DNA from 2 places in the Thermoclostridium stercorarium subsp. stercorarium DSM 8532 genome. Region 2 is predicted to be linked to the other one. Evidence: riboswitches for the same ligand, from Rfam matches in the RefSeq annotation. Region 2 holds a riboswitch; the other holds the start of a gene.

Region 1 (12,290 bases), 620 kb from region 2:
TTATGCGTTACTACGTTTTCAATCAGCGCATAAGGTCTCATACCCCGTGTAAGGTTTTTTATAACCACCAGCGTTACACTGGATACAATTCTGCCTTCAACCTCGGCGACCAAAATATGATAGTTTTCATCGGCAAGAATTTCATTCCATAGCGAAATAAGCTCCGGCGTTTCAGGCAGTTTTCCGGTTTCGTGCAGATGCAGGTAGAGCTCCTGCAACCCGTCAAGATCGCCTTTCCTCGCTTCCCGAATTTGCACCGTCACCACTCCACTTATTTCTTTTCAAAATCCAGGTAAAGCAAACTTGGCTGTATGCCTTTGTTGTTCTGATATTTCCCGTTGTAATACTTTACATAATCTCCCTCAATGGAGTGGTAATATATCTGGCATATTTCCACTCCGGGATAAATTCTTATTGGCTGGACACAGTGTATTTCAAGAGTCCAGTAGCCGCTGAAACCAACATCGCCGAACCCTGCCGTTACATGAATGAAAAGCCCGAGTCTGCCTATCGAGGAACGTCCTTCAAGCATCGGAACATATCCTTCAGTTTTCGTGTATTCCAGTGTCCTTCCCAAATAAAGCCTTCCGGGTTCCAGTACAAGTCCATCTTCAGGGATAATGATTTTTCTGGTTCTATTCGGCTTTTTCATGTCAAGTATTTCTTCTTCATAAACAAGAAGCTCGTTGTGCAGCCTGAGGTTATAACTGTTGGGATTTAAACATTTTTCATCAAAAGGATCTATTATAATTTCCTTACCTAAGTGTTTTTTAATTTCAAGGCCCGAAAGTATCAACAAAACCCCTCCAAATAACGGCAAATGCGTAAACTGAACATTTGCGTGCAAAATAAATATATAATATATTACTATATTACAGATATCTTAGCCAGATCTTTAAGACTGAAATTTTTACCTTAAAAATCCGGCATAAAAAGCCGCAGTACCTTTTATCGCGTTTTTCAGGCCTTCCTGCTTTTCATGACTTTATATGTTCTGGAGAGGTTCTCCGTATATATGGCACTCATTGCGGTGTTGCTGCCTGAAACATCGCGTAAACCTAAGAATTGGCTGGCATTGGATTACCTCTCTTCGAAAAGTATTTTTTAACAATTATAGTGGGTATGCAAAAACCTTGCAATTATCCTGGTTAAATTATAGCCCATTTTCTTAAAAAGCCGTTTTTAATTTATCCCTTATCTTTCTGAATATATTATAAATCAATAACAACAACGGCGTTTTCGGCTTTTGACCTTTTTACGTCGATTATTCTCTGATTTTCCGAACCGCGAAAATTTAAAAGCAAATTTCTTTTTTCCAGTTCAAATCTTCCGTCCACAAGTATATCGGTTTCATCGAGCAATTCACCCCATCCCCTGTACCGGGATGCATTCGCAAGAATATACTCGTAGGTGTAACCCGTATAGGTCATTATATTAAGGTTAAGCTTTTTGGCCTCCCGGGCAAGGGCGGCAAACGCTTCAGCCTGTTCAAAGGGCTCTCCTCCGCTGAACGTAATCCCGTCCAGCAGAGGATTTTTTTTCGCAAGTTCTATCACCGAATTAATGGTTACCAACGTACCACCGTCAAAAGAGTGGGTTTCGGGGTTATGACAGCCGGGGCATTTATGTTTACACCCTTGGGCAAACACCACCATCCGTATTCCCGGCCCGTCAACTATTGACTCCCTTATAATTCCTGCAATTCTCAGACATGTATTCATCTGAACCACCTGACTCAGACTTTGAAGGACATATGTTTTACCCTGTCCCGTTCCTCTGCCCTTTTCGCGTCGTTAAACCTGTCCAGGGTACCTACAAGGTAACCTGTAATTCGGCGAATCCTTTCAAACTTAATGTCTCTTTCTTCCCTTCCGCAGTTGGGGCATGTATTCCCGATAATTCCGGTATATCCGCACACAGGATCCCTGTCCACCGGATGATTTATCGAGCCGTAGCCTATTCCTGCTTCCTTCATTGCCCTGATGATTTTCTCAAAGGCCTCAAGGTTCTGCGTGGGATCGCCGTCAACCTCCACGTACGTGATATGCCCGGCATTGGTAAGCTCGTGATAAGGCGCTTCAATCCGTATTTTATCAAAGGCGTTTATTTCATAATACACCGGAACATGAAAGCTGTTTGTATAATATTCCCTGTCGGTTACACCTTCTATTACGCCGAAAATCTGCCTGTCCAGTTTTACAAACCTTCCCGCCAGACCCTCTGCCGGAGTTGCAATAAGAGTAAAATTCATATTGTATTTTTTGCTCGCCTCGTCCATTCGTTTCCGCATATGCCCCACGATTTTCAGGCCAAGCCGCTGGGCTTCGTCGGATTCGCCGTGATGTTTGCCCGTTAAGGCTTTCAGGCATTCCGCCAGGCCTATAAAACCTGTCGTAAGGGTTCCATGTTTCAGAACCTCCCTTATTTCATCCTCCCAGCCAAGCTTTTCAGAATCAATCCATACACCCTGGCCCATCAGAAACGGGAAATTTTTAACCTTCTTACGCGCCTGTATTTCAAATCTTTCCAGAAGCTGGTCTATTACCAGGTCTATTTTGCTATCCAGTTCGCTGAAAAACAGCTCAATGTCCTTATTGCTTTTTAATGCTATTCTCGGCAGGTTTATTGTTGTAAAGCTCAAATTCCCTCTTCCGTAAACTATTTCCCTGGAAGGATCATACACATTTCCTATCACCCTTGTCCTGCAGCCCATGTACGCTATCTCGGTTTCAGGATGGCCGGGCTTGTAATATTTCAGATTAAACGGCGCGTCGATGAACGAAAAATTCGGGAACAGCCTTTTCGCACTTACCCTGCAGGCAAGCTTGAACATGTCATAGTTCGGATCGCCGGGGTTATAGTTTACGCCTTCCTTAACCTTGAAAATCTGCACCGGGAAAATGGGCGTTTCTCCGTTGCCGAGCCCCGCTTCGGTGGCAAGAAGAAGATTTCTGATGACCATCCTTCCCTCAGGTGAAATATCGGTGCCGTAATTTATCGAACTGAACGGTACCTGCGCTCCCGCACGGCTGTGCATTGTATTCAGGTTGTGAATAAAGGCCTCCATTGCCTGGTATGTACTCCTGTCGGTTTCGGCATATGCTTTTTGGTTCGCAAATTCCTGCGCCTTTGTGATTATACCTAAGTCCTTTATATATCCCGCCAGATGTTCCTTTTCAAGCGTTAAATATTCTTCATCCGCGTTTAACTTAGGGCGTAAATTGTATTCCTTTTCAATTTTCCCTGAAATTTCGCTTACAAGTGTCGCAGCATCATCAACTCCTGCCAGCAGTTCCAGGGCTTTAGCCAGGTTCTGTCTGTACAGCCTTGCGTATGTTTTGGCAACCCCCGGAGCCATACCGTAATCAAAGTTGGGTATGCTCTGCCCTCCATGCTGGTCATTCTGGTTTGACTGAATGGCTATGCACGCGAGGGCCGAATAGCTGTGAATGTCGTTTGGTTCTCTGAGATGCCCGTGCCCTGTGCTGAATCCGTTTTTGAAAAGCTTGATAATATCAATCTGGCAGCAGGTTGTTGTAAGCGTAAGAAAATCCAGATCGTGTATGTGAATGTCGCCTTCCTTATGGGCCTTTGCATGCTCGGGTTTTAATATGAACATTTCGCAGAACTGTTTCGCGCCTTCGGAACCGTACTTCAGCATGGTTCCCATCGCCGTGTCACCGTCGATGTTCGCATTTTCCCTCTTCAGGTCATTGTCCTTTGATTCTTTAAAAGTTAACTCTTCGTATATTTTCATCAGTCTTGTATTCATTTCTCTGACACGTGTACGTTCTGCGCGGTATAATATGTACTCCTTGGCGGTTTTCGCAAGTCCATCTTCAATAAGAACCCTTTCAACAACGTCCTGGATTTCTTCCACACCGGGAATCTTTTTGTCAGGATCTTTATTGAGCCGTTCGGTCACCTTTTCTGCCAGCTCCACAGCCTTTTCATAGTTTTCCTCTCCTGCGGCCCGGGTTGCTTTGTATATCGCATTTATTATTTTTTCAATGTTGAAAGGTACTTCTCTTCCGTCCCTTTTCCTGATTTTCGTAATCATTTGTTTTCCACCTCTTCCATGCCTGTTTTTTTCAAATATTGAAGAAAATGACTGCGAATTTTGTGATAAATAAAACCTCTCGACAAACGCGTCAAGAGGTAATCGGAGAATACTCACACGCGCACTCACCCGAGTACTTTTAAACACCCGACACCCCTCTATCGCTCGTAGAGTATACGGTGCGGCATTACAGGCAGGTCTTCTGACTCTGGTTCATCAACACCCCATTCCTTCCCGGGATTCCCCAGTGGCACGTTATGGGATGCCTCCCCATCACAGCGGCGGGACCGTGCAGGATTTTCACCTGCTTCCCTTTTAAACTGCCGCAAGGCAGTACCTGTAATAACAATATGTAGTTATTTTAAATAATAACATATACAACATATTGCGTCAATAGTAATATTTATTTACTGTAAATCAAGGCTTTTTGGGTACCTGGCTTTATAAATTGGGAATTACGTGTCTACTGCGGTGGCCGATGCCACAGACTGGAGGAATGCTTCAACGGTTTATAATGTAACTAATACATTTTTTACCATGCGGCTTGACAACAGGGGGGAAATTATGTATTATATATTATTAGCACTCATTAATGATGAGTGCTAATAAAGAATATTGTTACTTTTTTTGGGAAATATATATAATATAAAAAACACACAGAAAGGAAGGGTGACCATAGAAAAGAAAAATTAAATCATAAAGAAAGGAGTTTTACATATGAAGGCATTGTTTTTAGCAGGCGGATTTGGTACGAGACTGAGACCTATAACCAACGACCTGCCAAAACCAATGGTGCCGATTATGGGCAAGCCTCTGCTTGAAAGAAATATTGAAAACTTAAAAAAATTCGGTATCAGTGAAATAGTATTGAGCACATGCTATAAACCAAACAAAATAAAAAAATATTTTGGTGACGGAAGCCGGTTTGGCGTTAAAATAAGCTATATATGCGAGGATGAACCTTTAGGTACCGCCGGTGCAATTAAAAACGCAGAGAAATTTTTCGATGATACATTTCTGGTATTCAATGCCGACATTTTAAGCGATTTTGACATATCCGACATGATTAGCTTCCATAAACAGAAAGGTGCACTGGCAACAATTGCTGTTACCCATGTTGACAACCCGTCGGCGTACGGGGTTATAGAACATGACGAAAATGGCTTTATTACCGCTTTCAAGGAAAAACCAAAACCTGATGAAACCAGTTCTAACCTGATAAATGCAGGAGTGTATATTTTTGAACCGGAATTATTGAAGGAAATTCCTGCAGGGCGGGCGGTTTCCATTGAACGGGAAACTTATCCGCTGCTGCTCAGCAAAGGTTACAAAATGGCAATTTACGACCGCTGTTCTTACTGGCTGGATTTGGGCACGCCTCAAAAATACCTTAAAGCTCACAAAGATATACTGAAAGGACTAATAAAAATAAAAGAGCATGATTTTAATAAAAATGCGCAATATATAAGTAAAACTGCTAAAATAAGCCGTTTTGCAAAAATAAAGGAACCGGTGTATATCGGAGACAATGTGGAAATTTCATCATTTGCAAATATAGGCCCGAATACCGTTATATTCGGCAACTCAACCATCGGCACCGACGCAAAGGTTGTGGAAAGCATCGTCTGGGATAACGCCCATGTTGAAGGAGGAGCTTCGGTTGTAAATTCGGTGGTTATGTCCAACTGCGTAGTCGACAGAAACAGCGACCAGTACAATTCCATTCTTGCAGACAATCTCAGCTATACAATGGCGGTATGAAAAGGGGAATGATTTATTCCCCTGTTACATACAAAGAAGGAGGTTGAAAAATGGTTTCGAACAGAATAAGGAATATAGCGTTTTTAAGTACATATCCTCCGCGGGAATGTGGGCTTGCAACCTTCACTCAGGATCTGGTGAGAGAACTTGACAAAATAAGCCTTTTAAACAAACCTGCCGTTATTGCGGTAAGCAATGACAGATATAATTACAGCAAACGTGTTATAATGGAGATATCCCAGTTCGACAGGGAAAGCTATACAAATGCGGCCAGGGCCGTTAATGATTCCGACATAGAACTTCTTGTTATAGAGCATGAATACGGTATATTCGGCGGTGAAGCAGGCGAATATATTATCGACTTTATTAACAGCCTGAAAATTCCGTTTATCACAACACTCCATACCGTGTTGCCCAGCCCTTCGGAAAAACAGAAAGAAGTACTTGAAATCATCGGTAAAAAAAGCGCGAAAATCGTTACAATGGCAAAAAATACAGTCCCCATTCTTGAAAGCGTGTATGACATACCTTCTTCAAAAATAGAAGTTATACCGCACGGTGTCCCGTACAGAATCGTTGAATCGAGGGAAAAATTAAAGGAAAAACACGGGTTTTCGGGCCGGACGGTTATAAGCACTTTCGGGCTGATAAGCCCGGGTAAGGGGCTGGAATACGGAATTGAAGCCATTGCAAAAGTGGCGGAAAAGCATAAGGATGTTATTTACCTTATCCTCGGGCAGACTCATCCGGTTGTAAAAAAAGAACACGGCGAAAGCTACAGAGAGAAATTAATAGAACTGGTTGAGCGTCTGGGCATAAAAGAACATGTAATGTTTGTCGACAAATACCTTACAAAGGATGAAATTATAACTTACCTGCAAATGTCGGACATATACATGACACCGTACCTTGGCAAGGATCAGGCGGTAAGCGGAACCCTCGCCTATGCGGTAGGATACGGAAGGGTGATTGTATCCACTCCGTACAGTTACGCAAAGGAGATGCTCGCGGACGGAAAGGGCCTGTTGGCAGAATTCAGAGACGCCGGCTCGCTTGCCGAGAAAATTATGTATGTGCTGGACAATCCTAAGGCCAAGAAAGAAATGGAAAAGCGTACCCTGAGTGTTGGCATGACAATGATGTGGGGGAATATTGCAAATCAGTATACAAAGCTTTTCATTGATACTCTGGAAAAATCCAAATTCCAGAGCAGTATGGTGGTCTGATGGGAAAGGTTGCTTTCAATACCGTATTGAAAGATGACCACATCTTCCGGTTAACCGATGATACCGGCATGCTGCAACACTCAAGGTTCGCAGTTCCCGATCCCACTTTCGGTTATACAACCGATGACAATGCCAGGGCTTTGATAATGGCATTGATGTTGTATGAAAAATACAGAAGCAGGAAATATCTTGGCCTTGTTTACAAATATACGTCCTTTTTGCTGAACGCCCAGAATGAGAACGGCAAATTCAGAAATTTCATGAGCTATGAAAGAAAATGGCTTGAAGAGGAAGGCTCCGAAGACTGTTTTGGAAGATGCATCTGGGCAATCTGTTACGCCCTTTCAAACGAGCACACTCCAAAGGGGGTAAAATACGGCCTTTTACACCTTCTGAACAAAGCAATGTCAAATATACCGTCTCTTAAATCGCCACGCTCCAAGGCATATACGATAATAGGCCTTGCCCGTCTCGAAGACAAACAGGCGAAAAACATTGTCTATGGTTTGGCCCGGTCCCTCTGTGAGCAGTATGAAGCCCACAGAGACGGTGAATGGAAATGGTTTGAGAATATTGTGGCATATTGCAACAGTATTATGCCATGGTCACTGATGCTGGCCTACAAAGTTACAGGAGAAAGAAAATTTTTTGACGTGGCAAGGGAAAGTCTTGAATTTCTCGAAGGCGTTACTTTCAGGTATGGCTACTTTAAGCCTGTGGGGTGCAACGGCTGGTATTTAAAGGGCGGGGTGCCCGCGGAATATGACGAGCAGACCGTCGAAGCCTGTGAAACGGCTTTAACCTATCTTGACGCATATGAAATAACCGGAAACAGGGATTACCTGCAAAAAGCAAAAATGTGCCACGCCTGGTATGAAGGTGTGAACTCGAAAGGCCTTCCGCTAATTGACAAAGAAAGCGGAGCATGTTTTGACGGGCTCACAGAACAGGGCGTTAACCTGAATATGGGAGCAGAAAGCCTGGTGTCGTATGTCATTTCGTCATTACGGATATCCGATGTTTACGCATCGGCAGCGGACTATGGCAAATTAAACATGGCAACATAAAACTTTTAAATATAAATCAGACTGAAAGGGGATGTTTTTATGGGCAGCTTGATAGTTGCCGAAGAACGAAAATTAAGCGGAAGGAAGGTCAGAAAAATGGGATATGTCCCGGGCGTGATTTACGGACCCGGAGTAAAAAACAGCATGAATGTTCAGTTCAGCCAGAAGGATATGAACAGGTTTCTCAACGAACATACAACAGGCTCAAAAGCAACTGTTATGGTCAACGGCAATAAACACTTGTGCGTGATAAAGGAGATACAGTACGGATTAATAAACAGGGAACCGATACATATTGATTTCTATGCCTCTTCTGAAAACAGCGTTGTCAAAGTAACAGTTCCTTTTAAGTTTGTTGGAAGGGAAAAGCTTGGTTCGAACAGGCTTGTGCTGAACATTCTCGAGGATGAAATTGAAATCCAGGGCGTATTAAAGGATTTGCCCGAATTTATTGATATTGACGTATCAGAAATGACTGACGGCAGTGAAATAACAATGGGTGATATAAAACTGCCTGCCGGTGTCAAGCTTCTGTCAAAAGAAGACGAAATTGTGGCGAAGGTGGTCAAGGCAGAGGCCGGGCCTGAAGCTGAAGCCGAGTCAGAGGCTGCTGCCGCAGGTACGCAGGAAACGGCGGAAGCAAAAGAAACTGCGTGAATTAATCCCGAAAAAACGGGGGATGCCTGAATACCGACGGCATCCCCCGTTTTAATTTCTTACTTCTCAGAAAATCAGCGGAACATTTTAATCAGTTATTTTTTTTAAGAAATTCATAAACTTCTTTTGCGTGCTCAATATTCCATTTTAATACTTCGTCATAGCCAAGGCCTTTTGCCTTTGCGGTCATTTCGCTGAGCAACTGTTCAAATTCCGCTTCGTCCTTTGCATACATCATACGCCATGAATACTGCTTGATAACCGTAGCCACCTGCCCCTGTTTCTGCATTAAGTCATCGGGCATCACATCAGGAGCTTTCCCCATATATACCGGCTTTTTTATCGAAACCATATTATTTTTCATCAAATAATCCTTGGTTGTCAGAGCCCCCATTGCCTCACGCCATTTATCCAGCAGCGGATTTGAATTCTCTTCAAGGTATGATGACCAGAGTCTGAAATCATAAGGTTCATTGGTTTCAGGATTTATCGCATTGCGATGCACCGTCTCAAAATTCATCTGGTTCTGCCCGTCCTGGAAGGTTCCTCCGCCGAATTCCTCCGGCACATCAACCGGATTGTTCGGAAGTGCCTGCTTTCCAAACTCGGTAAGTACCGGTTTTCCGTTCTTCATCTCCCACGTAAGCCCTTCGGGGCCGTTGTATATCGTCATAACCCCCTCGGGCGTGTACATCCAGTTAATCAACTCCATAAGGCGTTCGGGATGTTCGGCCTTCGCGCCTATGCTTATTACCCTGTTTCCGCCGCGTTCGTCAAAGCCATAGGATATTATTTTCTGACCCTTAATTGGTACATACCTGAAACCTTTGCCCTGACTCAAACGCTCAGGAGTATTGTACACATTGCACGCCCACGGGAATAATGAGAATAATATCGCGCCGTCCTGATACTTTCTTATAACGTCATCATATTTCTGGGAAATGGAATCGGGATCGAGAAGCCCCATCTGATTTGCCTTAAAGAACAGCCTGAGTACTCTTATATACCAACCGTCAGGATCAAGGGCTCCCTGGCAGTCTCCGTCGTCAGGAGAATACAGCAGGAATCCCGCATTGTTAAAGCCGTCTCCTTCGTCATATCCGAACAGCGCTGCAAAAGACTTAACATACATAACCATGTTTCCGTCCCAATCAGACCATATGCTGAAACCGTATGTTGGCATCCCTGATTCGGAAGTGGGTTCTATTTCCTGCATCCTTTTCAGCACATGGAGCAGATCCTCTGGGGATTCAATTTCGGGCATTCCAATTTTTTCATACAAATCCCAGCGCAGTTCCGACTGGTAAACCATATCCTCGCCTTCGGACGGACCTTCGGGCATGTTTGCCACTGAATGCCCCAAACCGTATACGCTTTTGCCGTTGCCGAAACTAATTTTATTCTTTTCTATAGCCTTGGAATAGTTTTCAACAATATATTTGCCGTATGTATCCAGTATTCCGTCCGTCGTCCAGTCAAACAGAGCATTGGCTTTCAAGGCGTCCAGCCATTTGTTGTCCGAATCGCTTCCGAATATGACTATATCTCCCAGGTCGCCGGATGCCATCATTGTGGCAAACTTTGTGTCCCCGCCTTCAACGTTTGAGGCAATCATGTTCATTTCAATATTGAACTTATCCTTTACAATCTTTGCAAACCAGCCGGTCTGTTCGCCTGCCTTGTTACCGAGCATTGTAAATACGTCTATTCTGTACAGTTCCTTTTCAGAAGCCCCGGCAGTCTGACTGCCAGCCTGTGTCGTAGCCGGTACGCCTGTATCTTTCTGTTTGTCCGTCTGTGTAACGTTGCAGGCCGTCATGCTCAGAAGCATTGCAAATGACATCAACGCTGCAAAAATGCGTTTTAACCTCATTTTTTTACCTCCCTTTCACCTATTTGCCTTTTTTATAAAACGGTGAGTCAAATCCTCCCACCATTGCTGACACGTTACCGTACCATCAGCCCTTTACCGCCCCAATCATAATTCCCTTTACAAAGTACCGCTGGAAATACGGATATACGAGAAGTATCGGCGTTACAACAATCATTGAAACCGTCATCCTCACCGAGGTAGGTGTTTGCATATTCTGAAGGTTCATATTTACTGGTCCCTGGGAGCTTTTTATAATTGACGCAAGCGCAGTGGCCTCATTTAAATACCTGTAAAGCACAAACTGCAGGGTATAGTATTTTGAATCGGTCATCAGGAACAAAGTATCGGTGAACGAATTCCACTGGTTCACTGCGGAAAATACCGCTACCGTAGCCAGTATCGGAGTAATCAGCGGGAATACAATTCTGAAAAATATGGTGAAGTATCCCGCTCCGTCAAGCTGTGCCGATTCCTGCAGGGATTGGGGTATGGATTCTACGTAGGTCTTTATTAATATGATATAAAATGGTTGCACAATATACGGCAATATATAGGCAAGAAAATTATTCGTCAACCCCAAATTCATCATGGTGATAAACCATGGAAGAATTCCGGCGTTGAAATACATTGTGATAACTACAAACCTGTACCAAAACTTTCTTCCCCACATTTCCTTCTTCGTAAAAAGGTATCCAAGAAAGGCAGAAGCAAAAACAGTCGCCGCCGTGCCTATAACCGTCCTTGCAAGTGAGACCAGCGCAGCACGTGGAAGTCCTTTCAGCTTCAATACCTGGATGTAGTTACTGAGATGAATGCCTTTGGGGTAAAAAGTGATAAGGCCCAGGCCGGTAAGCTCGTTACTGCTTATGGTGTTTATAAACAGGTAATAGAACGGGAAGACGCAAATCAGCGTATAAAGGATAAAAACGGTATAGTTGATTGCGTTAAAAACCACTTCACCGGTGCCGTGTTGTTTTCTTTCCATATTTTCCCTCCATGCATACGAAATTTAAATTATGGTTTCACCACGGACTAATTTGGACAAGCCGTTGGCAAACATCAGCAGAAATACGCTGACCAGCGATTTCAGCGCACTCACCGCAGTTGCAAATGAGAAGCTTGTACCTATCATTCCTATGTTGTAAACATACAAATCCAGAACCTCTATGTAATCCTTGTTGATCGCGTTCTGGAACACATAGTATTGTTCCATCCCGTTGTTGATGAAATTGGCGATCTGCAAAAGAAGCAGAACAAAATAGGTTGGCATAATCCCCGGAACGGTAATATGCCATATCATGCTGAATCTTCCCGCTCCGTCAACTCTTGCCGCTTCATACAGCTCAGGATCAATACTTGTAATTGCGGCAAGATACATTATTGCGTTCCACCCCAGACTTTTCCATGTGCTCCATAAAATCATCGTCAGCCATACATGTTTGTTTGAAGCAAGGAAGTTAATTCCACGGTCTATAACGCCGAGCTGGATTAATATACGGTTTACAAAGCCCGTATTGGTTGAAAACAAAGCAAAGGCAAAAGAATAAACCAGTACCCAGCTGATGAAATTGGGCAATGTTGTAAGCACCTGGACGCTTTTTCTTAGCCAGTCAACCCTTATTTCCGAAAGGAAAACTGCGAAAATT
Region 2 (12,290 bases):
CAATTGAATATGGCAGCAGAATTCTCTGATCGGATCCTACAACAAGCCGAAAAACATGAGGTATTATTAATCCGACGAATCCGATAATACCGCTGGTTGAAACACAGGCCGCCGTTATCATTGAACATACGGCAAGCAGAATTTTCTTCACCTTTTCAACCTCTATTCCAAGGGATTGCGCCGTCTCCTCCCCGGTGGAAATGACATTCAGCTGTCTTGCATACAGTAACAGTATTGTAATCCCGATAACCAAAAAGGGAAAAAGAATTAATATCTTATTCCAGCCTGAAGTTGTAAACGAGCCCATCGTCCAAAGAATGATATAATCCATGCGATCCCTTCTGAATACCATGATAAGCTGAATTATCGCGCTGTTCATGAAGCTTACCGCAGTTCCCGCCAGAATCAGGACGGTGGGTGATATTTTGGAGCCCGTCCTTGAGATATTATAAACAACCAAAATAGTTGACATTGCCCCCACAAATGCGGCAATGGCCGCAGAACCCATACCGAAAAAAGTTGTATTCGCCCCGATTACAATCGCAATTGTTGCACCAAGACCGGCTCCCGAAGATATACCCAAAAGCCCCGGTTCTGCCATTGGGTTCCTGAAAAGGCACTGCATTGTCGACCCAACGGCGGCAAGCCCTGCTCCGACCAGCATGGCAAGGATCACTCTTGTAAGCCTCAGTTTCACTATGATGGTTACGGCCGAATCGGGTATCCCGTCCATGCTGATGCGGTTTTCCATCCCGGGGATATGATGCAGAAGTATTCTGAACACGTCTCCATACCTTATATTCGCTGTTCCGAGAAAAAGCGACGCGGCCGCCACCAGAACCAGCAGCGCAGATAAAACAATCAGAAATATGCCGTAAATTTTTTTTGTACCTGAAAACACAATAAATCATCCCAGTCAGGTAAAATTTTGCTTGTTGAAAATCACTTAAAATTAAATAACAAAACACTGTCCTCGCCCGTGCAATAACCTGTTTCTCCTTAATTTGCCGGACTGTCCGGCAGGCTTTCGGAATGGAAAATCTCATAAAGCTTCACAAGCCCTTCGGCAAGCCTTGGCCCCTGGCGTTCAAGAAGGTTCACGTCTATTGCATATACTCTGCCTTCCCTTACGGCAGTGAGATCTTTATAGCCGCTGGTTTTCTCGAAATATTCCTTCGCATCCTCGGCCCCGATGATTATGTCGGGATCCTTTTCTATTAACTTTTCAAGGCTGTATACCCAACCCGTTGTATCCGCCGCTATGTTATCGCCGCCTGCCATTTCAATCATATCGGATATGAACGTTTCTCCCGTTGCCGTATAATCTCCGTATTCACCGTACCCCACTACGTAATATACCGAAGGCCTTTCTTTTCCTTCCGCTGCCTTTTGCACCGCTGAAACTGTCTCTTTCATTTTGTTTATGACTTTTTCCGCCTCTTCGCCTGCATTAAGGATTTTGCCTATCAGCTCAATGATCTCATATGTGCTTTCAAACGACTGCACCTGCGTCAGGAATACCACATTAACACCAAGCTCCTTGAGTTTTTTCTCGTTTTCTTCGGTGTTGAGCGAGGAAGCGAAAACCACATCGGGTTCGAGGGACAGTATTGTTTCAAAATTCCATTCATAAAAATCCCCTACAACAGTTACATTACTCACATCCTCCGGGTAATCACACAAGGCTGTCCTTCCCACCAGCCTGTCCCCCTTACCCAGCGCATAAATAATTTCGGTGATATTGGGGCTTAACGAAACCACTTTTTTCGGCTCTTCACCGAATTTAACGGTATTTCCCTTAGAATCGGTTATCTCCAGCGGATATACCGTGTTATTTTCAGTCTCCGGTGTTTGCTGCAGGCTTTCCCCTGCCATTTCCACAGGAGTGGGCATTGCTGTGTTCAAGCTTCCGGAATTATTTGTCTTTCCGCATCCAGCTGTCAGGAATATAGTCAGCAGAAAAGACAATAAAATAAGACCTTTTTTCATAATTGATACCTCCTTCAGATTATGATAAAGGCCCTTAAAAATTTAAAAACCTTTCCCACAAGCGCAAGGAAAGGCACATAATTGCAGTACGTCACTGCAGACCGTAGCGGGGCCCATCGCTCGTAGTACCCGTCACACCTATTACAGGCAGGTCTTCTGACTTGGAATCATCGGATGCATTCGCCTTCCCATCTTTCGACAGTGGCATTGTGAATGCACCCTCATCCTCACAGCGGCGTGACCGTCCGGGATTTTCACCCGGTTCCCTATTAAGTGCTGTACGCACACCTGCAATACATATATTGATTTGTCATTTTATCATGTAAGCTGTAAAATTTTAATTTTATTATAAATAAAATGTCACCGCATGTAAACCATTGTTTCTAATTTTTTACCATTGAATATACAAGCCAGATTAAAAGCGGGAGAAAATAAAATACGGCAATCAGTATCCAAATGTATGCAAGACGCCTGTTCTGAAAATTTTCCGCCGCATTTTCCATTTCTTTCGCGGTGGCGTCATCACTTTCACCGGTATTCTTATCGTTTATAAGCTCCAAAGCATCTTTGTAACATTCTTCCGGAACATAAATATCCACGCCGTAAATATTCATTCCCATGGATATATTAAGATATCCGCCGGCTTCTCTATGTTTTTTCAGAACCGGTATGCCATAGGCATCCAGCAGGGATTTGTACACGTCATATTCACGCTCATCCGCTGCCGTTAGCAAATACACTTCCCTGTTCTGTTTTTGTTTTCTGTCATACGGTACCGTTTTCATAAATTTCACCTGCAAATGCAGTTTTTTCAATATAATTACAAATTATACACGGCGTATGCGTGAAGGCACGAACTTTTTCATTAAAACCCCCGAAGTGTATAAAATAAGGCATTTAACGGGCAGCATTATCAAAGATTTGACAATGCGCGTAAATACAAGCACTTTGAAAGCCTCACCCGTCATAATGCTCAGCCATACCGGGTTTAGCACTAAATCTACAACAGGGGTTATCGTAACGACAGCAGCAATAACCCGTTTCAGCGTAATTTCCTTTTTATAGAAAAACATGCCATACATAAAACCAACAATAAAAGCATTTAAGGTAAAGCCCGGAAAAAACGGTCCCACCGGGTTTATAGCCCAGCCTATCACATCGCCAAGGGCTCCGGTTAACCCGCCTGCTACAGGGCCAAACAGCATCGCCGCCCATGCTACCGGCATAAAAGTAAAGCTGATTCTGAGCTGATTGGGGATAATGTAAATTCTGAGCAGTGAAAGGACTCCGTAGATAGCTATAAATAATGCCACCAAAACCAGGGAATAAACATCTTTCAGAAAAGAAAAAACATCTTTTTTTTCCATAAAAAAACCTCCTCATGAATAGCTTTTCTTTCCGGCCGTCGGTTTCCCGGCGACCTAACGAGGTAGATAAATTTGCTACATGAAGAGGATTTCATCCCTCATGTAGCAGCGGGATGCGGCGCCTGTACCGCAAGCCTTCCGGCTTTTCGTCCGGGTGTCAACTCCCCGTTCACCCGGCACTTAACGCACAAACGCCTACTCTGCTAACGAGAGACCCGTTATTAAATTTATTACCTCATTATTTGCGTCAATTATAAAACTTTTATTTTCACTTTTCAATACACAAAATGTATAAATTGTCGCCTAAAAGCAAAAAGTGATTTCCGCAAAAAAACGGAAATCACTTTTAAAACCAGAATGGTTTTATTCTTCCATTGTTTCAAGCATTTCTCTCAGTGTGTTCTTAATAATGTCATTTGAAAATCCTTTATGAGCCAGAAAGAATTTTATTTTCATCTGTATCTCGGGATCGGTGATATCATATTTTCCAAATTTCCTTTTTGCAAGGCGATAGGCAATAAGGGATTCGTCAACTTCGAATTCGGACAGTACTTCCTCTATAATACCGGGCTCAACTCCCTTTCTTTCAAGTTCATAAGCCAATGCCTTTTTAGACTTCGGTTTCAGTTTTAGGCGGTCGGAAATATACTTGCTGGCGAAAATTCTGTCGTTTATGTATCCCATTGATTTTAGCTCCAGTACCGCATTTTCCACCACAGTTTCATCAAAACCAAGCCGTATAAGTTTCGTCCTGATTTCATATTCTGTTTTTTCCCTTACTGCAAGCATTCTCAGTGCGCGCTGCTTTGCAAGCCTGACATTAATCTCTTCCCGGATCTTTTTTACTTCTTCAGGAGTTATTTCCTGTTTTTCATACAGATTCAGCCTGAAATATTCTTCTTCCGGAATGGAAAAGGCATAGGAATTATCTATGTAAATCTGTATCATTCCAGGATTGTTTTTATGTTTTATCGCAGCGGTAATTGTCATCTCAACCTCACCCTGTTTTTTGTAGAAATTATACCATATGTAAACAAACCCCCGCAAACTTACAAAACTCCAATAAAAAAAGCTTGTCTTAAAGACAAACTTTTTTGCCTGCGGTCAATAAAAGCTCAGGTAATATCGTTTATTTTACACCTCATCATCATCCGCCGCGTGGGATCCTATGCTCTGTATAAAAGCTTTGTCATACTGAGCGCGGATTTTGGCTTCTATTTCCCTGCAAATTTCAGGATTCTCCTTCAGGAACTTTTTAACGTTTTCACGTCCCTGACCAAGCCGCTGGTCATTATAGGAAAACCAGGCACCGCTTTTCTTGATAATATCCAGTTGGACAGCTATGTCCAAAACATTTCCTTCTTTAGAAATACCTTCACCGTAAATTATGTCAAACTCAGCCTCTTTGAACGGAGGAGCCACCTTGTTTTTGACAATCTTAACCCTCGTCCTGTTTCCTACCGGTTCGCCGCCTTCTTTCAACGTTTCGACTTTTCTGACATCCATGCGTATGGAAGCATAAAACTTCAAGGCTCGTCCTCCAGGCGTAACTTCGGGATTTCCAAACATAACGCCTACCTTTTCACGTAACTGGTTGATGAAAATGGCAACTGTTCTGGACTTGCTTATGACACCCGATAGTTTTCTCAACGCCTGCGACATCAGCCTTGCCTGCAACCCCACATACTGTTCTCCCATTTCACCGTCTATTTCGGCCTTCGGAACAAGCGCCGCAACCGAATCTATAACAATAACGTCTATGGCTCCGCTGCGTACCAATGCCTCCGCGATTTCAAGCGCCTGTTCACCTGTATCGGGTTGTGAAACAATAAGGTTTTCTATATTTACTCCCAGCGCTTTTGCATAAACCGGATCCAGCGCGTGCTCGGCATCTATAAAAGCTGCTTCGCCGCCGGCTTTTTGTGCCTCTGCTATTACATGCAACGCAACGGTGGTTTTACCTGATGACTCAGGACCGAAAATTTCAACAATTCGTCCTCTTGGCAGACCGCCGACCCCCAAAGCGATATCCAGCCCCAATGCGCCGGTTGGTATTACATCAATATTCATATGGGCGGCTTCACCAAGCTTCATTATGGCGCCCTTCCCAAACTGTTTCTCTATCTGGCTGAAAACCATCTCAAGAGCCTTTTTCTTTTCCTCACTTGCCATAATATAACCTCCCATTGGAGGCAAAAGAACTGCTCCCAGCCCTTTCGCCGAACATCTGTTCTTTATTATAATGTATATTTATATAAAAATCAATAGGATTCCATTAGTTATTGTAAAATTTTTCAGAAGTTGATTAACTGCAGAATATATACACTATATAAATAAAAAATGCCCCCACTTTTCCGGGGGACAAATTAACAAGTCAAATTCAAATCATCCTTTTAAACCGGTAGTTGCTATGCCTTCAACAAGATATTTCTGGAAGAATATAAACACCATTATAAGCGGCAAAAGCGATATTGTACCCATTGCCATCATTGCGCCCCAATCAGAAGAACCTGCCGGATCCGAAAACATTCTGAGCGCCAGCGGAACCGTATAAAGTCTCGGTTGATTCAAATACAAAAGTGCTGCAAAGAAGTCATCCCATCTCCAGCAGAATGAAAAAATCGTTGAAGTAATAATCGCAGGTCTCATCAAAGGCAGAATAATCCTGAAAAATATGGAAAAACGGTTGCAACCGTCAATTTTTGCCGACTGATCAAGTTCCGCCGGTATTCCCTGAATAAACTGTATCATCAGAAAGATAAAAAACGGCTGTCCAAGAAACTGTGGAACAATGATAGGAAGATAAGTGTTAACCCATCCCAGCCTGTGGAATAAAACAAATTGCGGAACCATCAAGACTTGATAAGGCAGCATCATTGTAATAAGCATCACAGCAAACCAAAATTTTTTACCTTTAAATTTAATCCTTGCGAGTCCGTAAGCAACCAGTGCCGATGAAGCTACTGCGCCAATGGTGGAAATAATACTCACTATAAGCGAATTTTCGATAAAATGCCCGAAAGTTAACGTACCAAAACCATTCCAGCCATTTACATAGTTCTCAAATCTGAAAGTTTTCGGAATCAAAGAAGCAGTCAGACTAAATATCTCATGATTATTCTTGAAGGATGCAAAAAACATCCAGATTATCGGATATAGCATAAATAGGCCGAATATGCTTACAAAAAAATGGTAAACTGCATTCAAGACGATTGCCCTTTTTTTCACGAACATTATTCCTCCTTAGACTCATAATAAACCCATGATGAAGACGTCTTAAAAGCCAATGCCGTCAAAGCACCGATAATAACCAGCATAAACCAAGCCATAGCCGATCCGTAGCCCATACGATAATATCCAAAGGCCTGCTGATACAGGTACAAGGCATACAGCAGCAAACTGTCAAGAGGCGCTCCCGATCCGTTGGAAATAATAAAAGTCTGTGTAAATGTCATAAATCCTGTTATCGTTTGCATAACAAGATTAAAAAATATAACCGGTGAAAGCATGGGTAACGTAATTTTGAAAAATTTCTGCACGGGTTTTGCACCATCTACATCAGCCGCTTCATAATAAGTTCTTGGTATTTGTTTCAATCCCGCAAGAAAAATCAGCATGGATGATCCGAATTGCCATACTGCCAATAAAATAAGCGTTAATAAAGCCGTATCAGGATTACCTATCCAGTTGGTATCCGAATAGATTCCAAAAAGCCTCAATATGGCATTGACCGCTCCGGTATCGCTGAATATTCTTTTCCACAGTACTGAAACAGCCACACTTCCTCCAAGAAGAGACGGTATATAATAAACGGCCCGGTAAAGTCCGGTTAATTTCGTTGTTTTCGAAAGAATCATGGCTACCAGTAATGCAAAAATCAGTCGCAGCGGCACCGAAACAACTACATAAAGGCATGTAATCCCGAAAGAATGCCAGAATTTCGGATCTTCAATAAACATCTCCTTATAATTTTCCAACCCTATAAACCTGGGTGATGAAAGGAGATCATAACGGGTAAAAGAAAAATAGAAAGATGAAATAATCGGATAAAGCGTAAAAGCGAGAAAGCCGATAACAAACGGCAGGATAAATATATACCCGACCACATTGTCATTGTCAGTTATTTTCCCGAGTTTCCTTTCTTTTTTTGACTGCGCTGTGTTCATATTTCAGTTTACCCCTTTGTTTTTTATGATCACGAAACTATAATTCTTAAACCAACTTTACCTTAAGATAAGTATTTTATCGCCGGCTATTATTCTGTTACAGACATAATAGCCGGCTTACCCTAAACTACCCGATTGAACCTGAGGTATTACTCTCCTTTGGCAAGAATTTCATTTGCTTCTTTCATAAACTGTTCTGCCGCGCTCTTCGGATCAAGCTTTCCAAAGGCAACCTGATCAAACAGGTTTTTCGTAAGAGTCTTAACCTGGCTTGCAGCAGAAGGATCAGGAGGATCTATCGGGCTGGTAATTTTATCAACATTGTTAACTTTATTTATGTATTCAAAAGTTTTTGCCACAGCTTCAGAAACGTCATTCTCAATTCCATCCCTTACCTTTCCGGCCACAGGCACGCCGCGTTCTGCAAGCAGAATCTTGTTGGCCCCCAGATCATTTATAAAGAAACTAACGAATTTTACTGCTTCGTCTTTATTCTGGGAACTTTGAGTTACAGAGAAGAAACACGAAGGTTTATTATACAGTCCCATCTTTTCTGAACTTTCTTTACTCAAGGGCAGACTTATCAATTCAACATCTCTTCCGGCGGCATTAGCTACAGCAACAAACTGGTTACTCCAGCCCGAACCCATGAAGGCCTCACCTTTCGTGAACGGTAAATCTTCTATAGCCGTACCTGTCGGAATCTTATCAGGCGAGATATATACTCCTGATTTCGTCAACTCATATACAAGACTGAAAACAAATTCCGGAATTGAAGAATCTGTAAAACCGAGGGATTTTTTATCTTCACTGTACATTGAATATCCTTTTTGTCTTGCGATATATTCTATCAGGAACTGCGGATCGGTATGGAACAGCGATTCAGCTTGTTTGCCTGTGGCTTCATGAACCTTTGTTAAAATATTCTTATAATCATCCCACGTCCATGACGAATCCGGAGGATTCACACCTGCCGCTTCAAACACCGCAGGATCATAATACAAACTCAGCACATTAGACCCGAGCGGAATACCGTACAGGCCGTCATTAATTCTTCCGCTTGCAAGAATACTTTCACTGATATCAGATACGTCCAGCAATCGGTTTTCGGTATATGGCTTCAGGTCTAAAAGCAGGTTTTTGCTTACATACTGATCTATATAGGCATAGTCCATCTGAATGACATCCGGCAGGCTGTTTGCTGATGCCTGCGTTGCGAGCTTCTGCCAGTAGCCGCTCCAGTCGACATATTCCCCTTGCAGTGTTACATTTGGATTTTTCTCATGATAAAGATCCATAACCTTCAGTGTACCTTCGTTCCTGGTCTGATTTCCCCACCACGCAATTCTAAGTTCTATATTTTTGGTCCCTTCATCTTTTGCCTTTTCATCCGAACCTCCAGGAGCAGTAGTTACCGTTGAACTGCTCTGGTCGCTCTGAACGGAACCGCCGCATCCCGCCAAAGTTAAAACCAGCATAAGCACTGCAAGTATAATCACCGCAGTCTTTTTCATTTTACTCATCTCCTTTGTTTTTTTTGTTTTTATAGCACCAGGTGCGATTATATTTTAGAAAGGATTGATAAATCATTTAATAAAAAAAAACGTCAAATTTGTTTAAAAAATAGTGTTTGTTATAGCTTTTCAGACATTCGAAAACGGAGGGGGGGTAATCGACGATAAGTGGTATTCAGTGCTTTTTTTAATTTTTCGGCCGATTTATATATTCCGTAGGGGTAAGTCCTGTATACTTTTTAAATACATGGCTGAAATATTGTGGATTGTCTCCAAGTCCTACTTTTTCGGCTACTTCGTATACTTTGTCGTTCTGATAAAGATCCAGCAGTTCCTTTGCTTTTTCCATTCTGATTCTCATAACGAACTGGGAAAATTTTTCGCCTGTTTCCCTATTGAAAAGCTTTCCGAGATACCCTTCATTCATGAACAATTTATTTTTCGCGAGCCATTTAAGGCTCAGATTATTATTGTCAATATTTTCATATATTAGTTTTATCATCTTTTTTACAATATGATTATGCCTTCTTATAATACCATTGTAATTTTCCTGACTGAGCCTCTCAGCAGTTTCCGTAATATATTTCTGGATCTGATCAATAGTGTCCATTTTCCCGATTTTCAAAATTCCTTTGGAATTTATTTCCGTCTCAGGATTCCGGTGCTGACGAATTAGCGACAGATAGAGTTCCATACAATATGTTTTCGCCACACTTACATTTATTTTACTACTTCTTAATTTATCAAAGAATTTGCCTATTTCGTCCTTTACTTCTTCTGTATTTCCGCTTTTTACCGCTATATTAATTTTATCATAATTGAAAATGAGGTCTTTAAGTTCGTAATTACAACCTTTTTCTGTATCTTCCCTGATATCATTCTTTGTTATAATTATTCCTTCACCTAAATAAAATGTGTACTTCAAGCATTCGAGCGCATCCTTATATGCATACGGGATATCTTCAAAGTTCACAGCATCACTGTATGAAACGGTTATTTCCCTTCTGTCATAGTAGCAGTAAAAAATTTTTACGGTATTAATAAATTCAATTATCTTTTCAATACTGACATCATTAACCAGAACCAGCACCCGTTCATCAATTATCGTGCTAAAATATACCATTTCATTTCCGCCATGCTCGTTGATGGTATTACTTAAAGCCAGAACTTCAGCAAATGAGTAATTCCCCTCCAGCTGAAACAGTATTAGCCTCATCTTTTTCCTATCAATTTTAAGCAGATCGCAGTAATAATCCATTTCTTCTGTGGTGTATGGCCTGTCCATAATAAAGTCACGCAAAAACTGTTCTTTTACAAGTGGCAGAACTTTTTCAAGCTTTTCCTGATTCCGTCTTAAGAACTCGTTGTATCTCTTTTTTTTCTCCAGTTCACTGTGAACATCACTCAGTGCTTCCATAATTTGGTTTTCATTACACGGTTTAAGCAGATAATGCCGTACTCCGTATTTCATCGCCTCATTTGCATAATCAAATTCTCCGTACCCTGACAATACGACAAAAATTGTTTCCGGATAATCCTTTTTCACTTCCGCCATCAATTCAAGTCCGTTAAGTGCAGGCATTTTTATATCTGTAATAACCACTTCCGGCTTATATGTCTTTATCATATGCAATGCCTCAATTCCGCTTTCAGCCGCTCCAATCAGCTCGAACCCACAATTTTTCCAATTAATTAACGACGCTATTCCCTCCCTGATAATCCGTTCGTCGTCAACCAGCAGCACCTTGTACATCCACGTCCCCCCTTGTATACGGAATAGTAACTCGAACTTTCGTACCCCTTCCAACTTCACTGGAAATGTGAACCCCGTACCGGTTGCCAAAAAGAAGTTTTATCCTGTCATCAATATTTTTCAGCCCAATTCCAAATCCGTTCGGCTTTATTTGTCCCTCATTCATTTTTTTTACTGTCTCCGGATCAATCCCGGGACCGTTGTCTTCAATAGTGATATCCAAAAAATCGGGCATCTGAACAAAAGAAACCCTTATACAGCAAGTTCCCAACATTTTCTCAAGACCATAATTGATCGAATTTTCCACAATGGGTTGCAGTGTCAGTTTAGGTATTTTTAGATCCTTCAGTGTATCAGGAACATACAGTTGGAAGTCCAGTTTCTTATCATAACGGAACTTTTGTATGACGATATAGCTTTCAAGAAGCCTTATTTCTTCTTCCAGCCGTATAACACTTTCCTTGCTAATAGCTCCTCTGAGAAGGGTTCCCAATGCCTCAACCATTCTGGATATATCTTCCTGGTGATTTACTTTTGCCATCCAATTTATAGTTTCCAGCGTATTATACAGAAAATGAGGATTAATTTGAGCCTGTAATGCCCTCAGTTGGGCATCTTTCAATACGATTTGCTTAATATAGTTTTCCTCAATCAGTGCATCAATTTTCCTAATCATAATTTCAAAATCACGATGCAGCTGGCCGATCTCATCATGCCTTTCCGGCTCGGTAAACGCATTATCGGGTATCTTAAAGTTTCCGCTCTCGATCTGCTTTATCTCCTGCGTCAGTATTTCCAATGGTCTTGTCAGATTCCATGCAAGCTTTCTCCCTGCGATAATTGTCAATAAAAAAATAAGAAAATACACAAGCAATACAATTGTTCTCATAAATATCAAACTTTTAAAAATCTTATCATACGGAATAATACTGACATATGTCCAACCGGTATAGTCCGAGACGTTATGCGCCAAAAAAAGTTTCTCGCCGTTTATTTTCTTTATTTCATATCCGGAATCCGATTTAAAAGTCATCATGTCTATTTCATTATCCGATAATTCTTTGGAGGAGAAAATCAAACCTTCTTCTGATATAATTGCAAGTATCGGCTCGTTGTCTTTGGATGAGGATAGATATTCATTTGCTATGTCTCCGATGTCGTACCTTATAATTACCGTTCCCATGTATTCCAAACTAAGTGCATGAATTTTGCGGATAATTCTTGCAATCATAATACAATTTTCATCATCCGGGGGTTTTAATATAACGCTCTTACCCTCAGCCGCAACAGCCTTTTCAATGACAAGATTTTTAACCTTTTCGTCAATTCCGAAAGGGGAAGCTCCGCGGTTATACTGCCGATTCTGCGTATCTACAAAACTAACGCTCTGTATATTGTTGTCCTGAAATGAATATGTCACCAATTGCTCTAAAAGTTTACTTAAGTGTTCACTCCTATTATAATCGGAAGAAGCATGCATCATCATATTTGCATTTTCCTG

What was found. Region 2 has a riboswitch for cobalamin ahead of CST_RS10430 (ABC transporter substrate-binding protein). Riboswitches for the same ligand answer to the same signal wherever they lie in the genome.
Region 1: another riboswitch for cobalamin. It lies ahead of CST_RS00335 (anaerobic ribonucleoside triphosphate reductase); the one in region 2 lies ahead of CST_RS10430 (ABC transporter substrate-binding protein).

Annotation. Positions count from the first base shown of each region.
Region 1 is NC_020134.1:67,107-79,396, reverse strand. Features, by position in the region: gene CST_RS00350 (GNAT family N-acetyltransferase) at 1-257, opposite strand, end outside; gene dcd (dCTP deaminase) at 272-796, opposite strand; gene nrdG (anaerobic ribonucleoside-triphosphate reductase activating protein) at 1,212-1,721, opposite strand; gene CST_RS00335 (anaerobic ribonucleoside triphosphate reductase) at 1,736-4,060, opposite strand; cobalamin riboswitch at 4,236-4,416, opposite strand; gene CST_RS00330 (nucleotidyltransferase family protein) at 4,778-5,821, shown strand; gene CST_RS00325 (glycosyltransferase family 4 protein) at 5,872-7,047, shown strand; gene CST_RS00320 (glycoside hydrolase family protein) at 7,047-8,114, shown strand; gene CST_RS00315 (50S ribosomal protein L25) at 8,154-8,771, shown strand; gene CST_RS00310 (type 2 periplasmic-binding domain-containing protein) at 8,863-10,644, opposite strand; gene CST_RS00305 (carbohydrate ABC transporter permease) at 10,730-11,629, opposite strand; gene CST_RS00300 (ABC transporter permease) at 11,654-12,290, opposite strand, start outside.
Region 2 is NC_020134.1:2,418,938-2,431,227, forward strand. Features, by position in the region: gene CST_RS10425 (FecCD family ABC transporter permease) at 1-901, opposite strand, end outside; gene CST_RS10430 (ABC transporter substrate-binding protein) at 1,000-1,989, opposite strand; cobalamin riboswitch at 2,119-2,296, opposite strand; gene CST_RS10435 (putative signal transducing protein) at 2,373-2,774, opposite strand; gene CST_RS10440 (folate family ECF transporter S component) at 2,817-3,356, opposite strand; THF riboswitch at 3,461-3,561, opposite strand; gene CST_RS10445 (regulatory protein RecX) at 3,720-4,403, opposite strand; gene recA (recombinase RecA) at 4,491-5,528, opposite strand; gene CST_RS10455 (carbohydrate ABC transporter permease) at 5,742-6,590, opposite strand; gene CST_RS10460 (carbohydrate ABC transporter permease) at 6,590-7,522, opposite strand; gene CST_RS10465 (ABC transporter substrate-binding protein) at 7,672-9,036, opposite strand; gene CST_RS10470 (response regulator transcription factor) at 9,224-10,789, opposite strand; gene CST_RS10475 (sensor histidine kinase) at 10,767-12,290, opposite strand, start outside.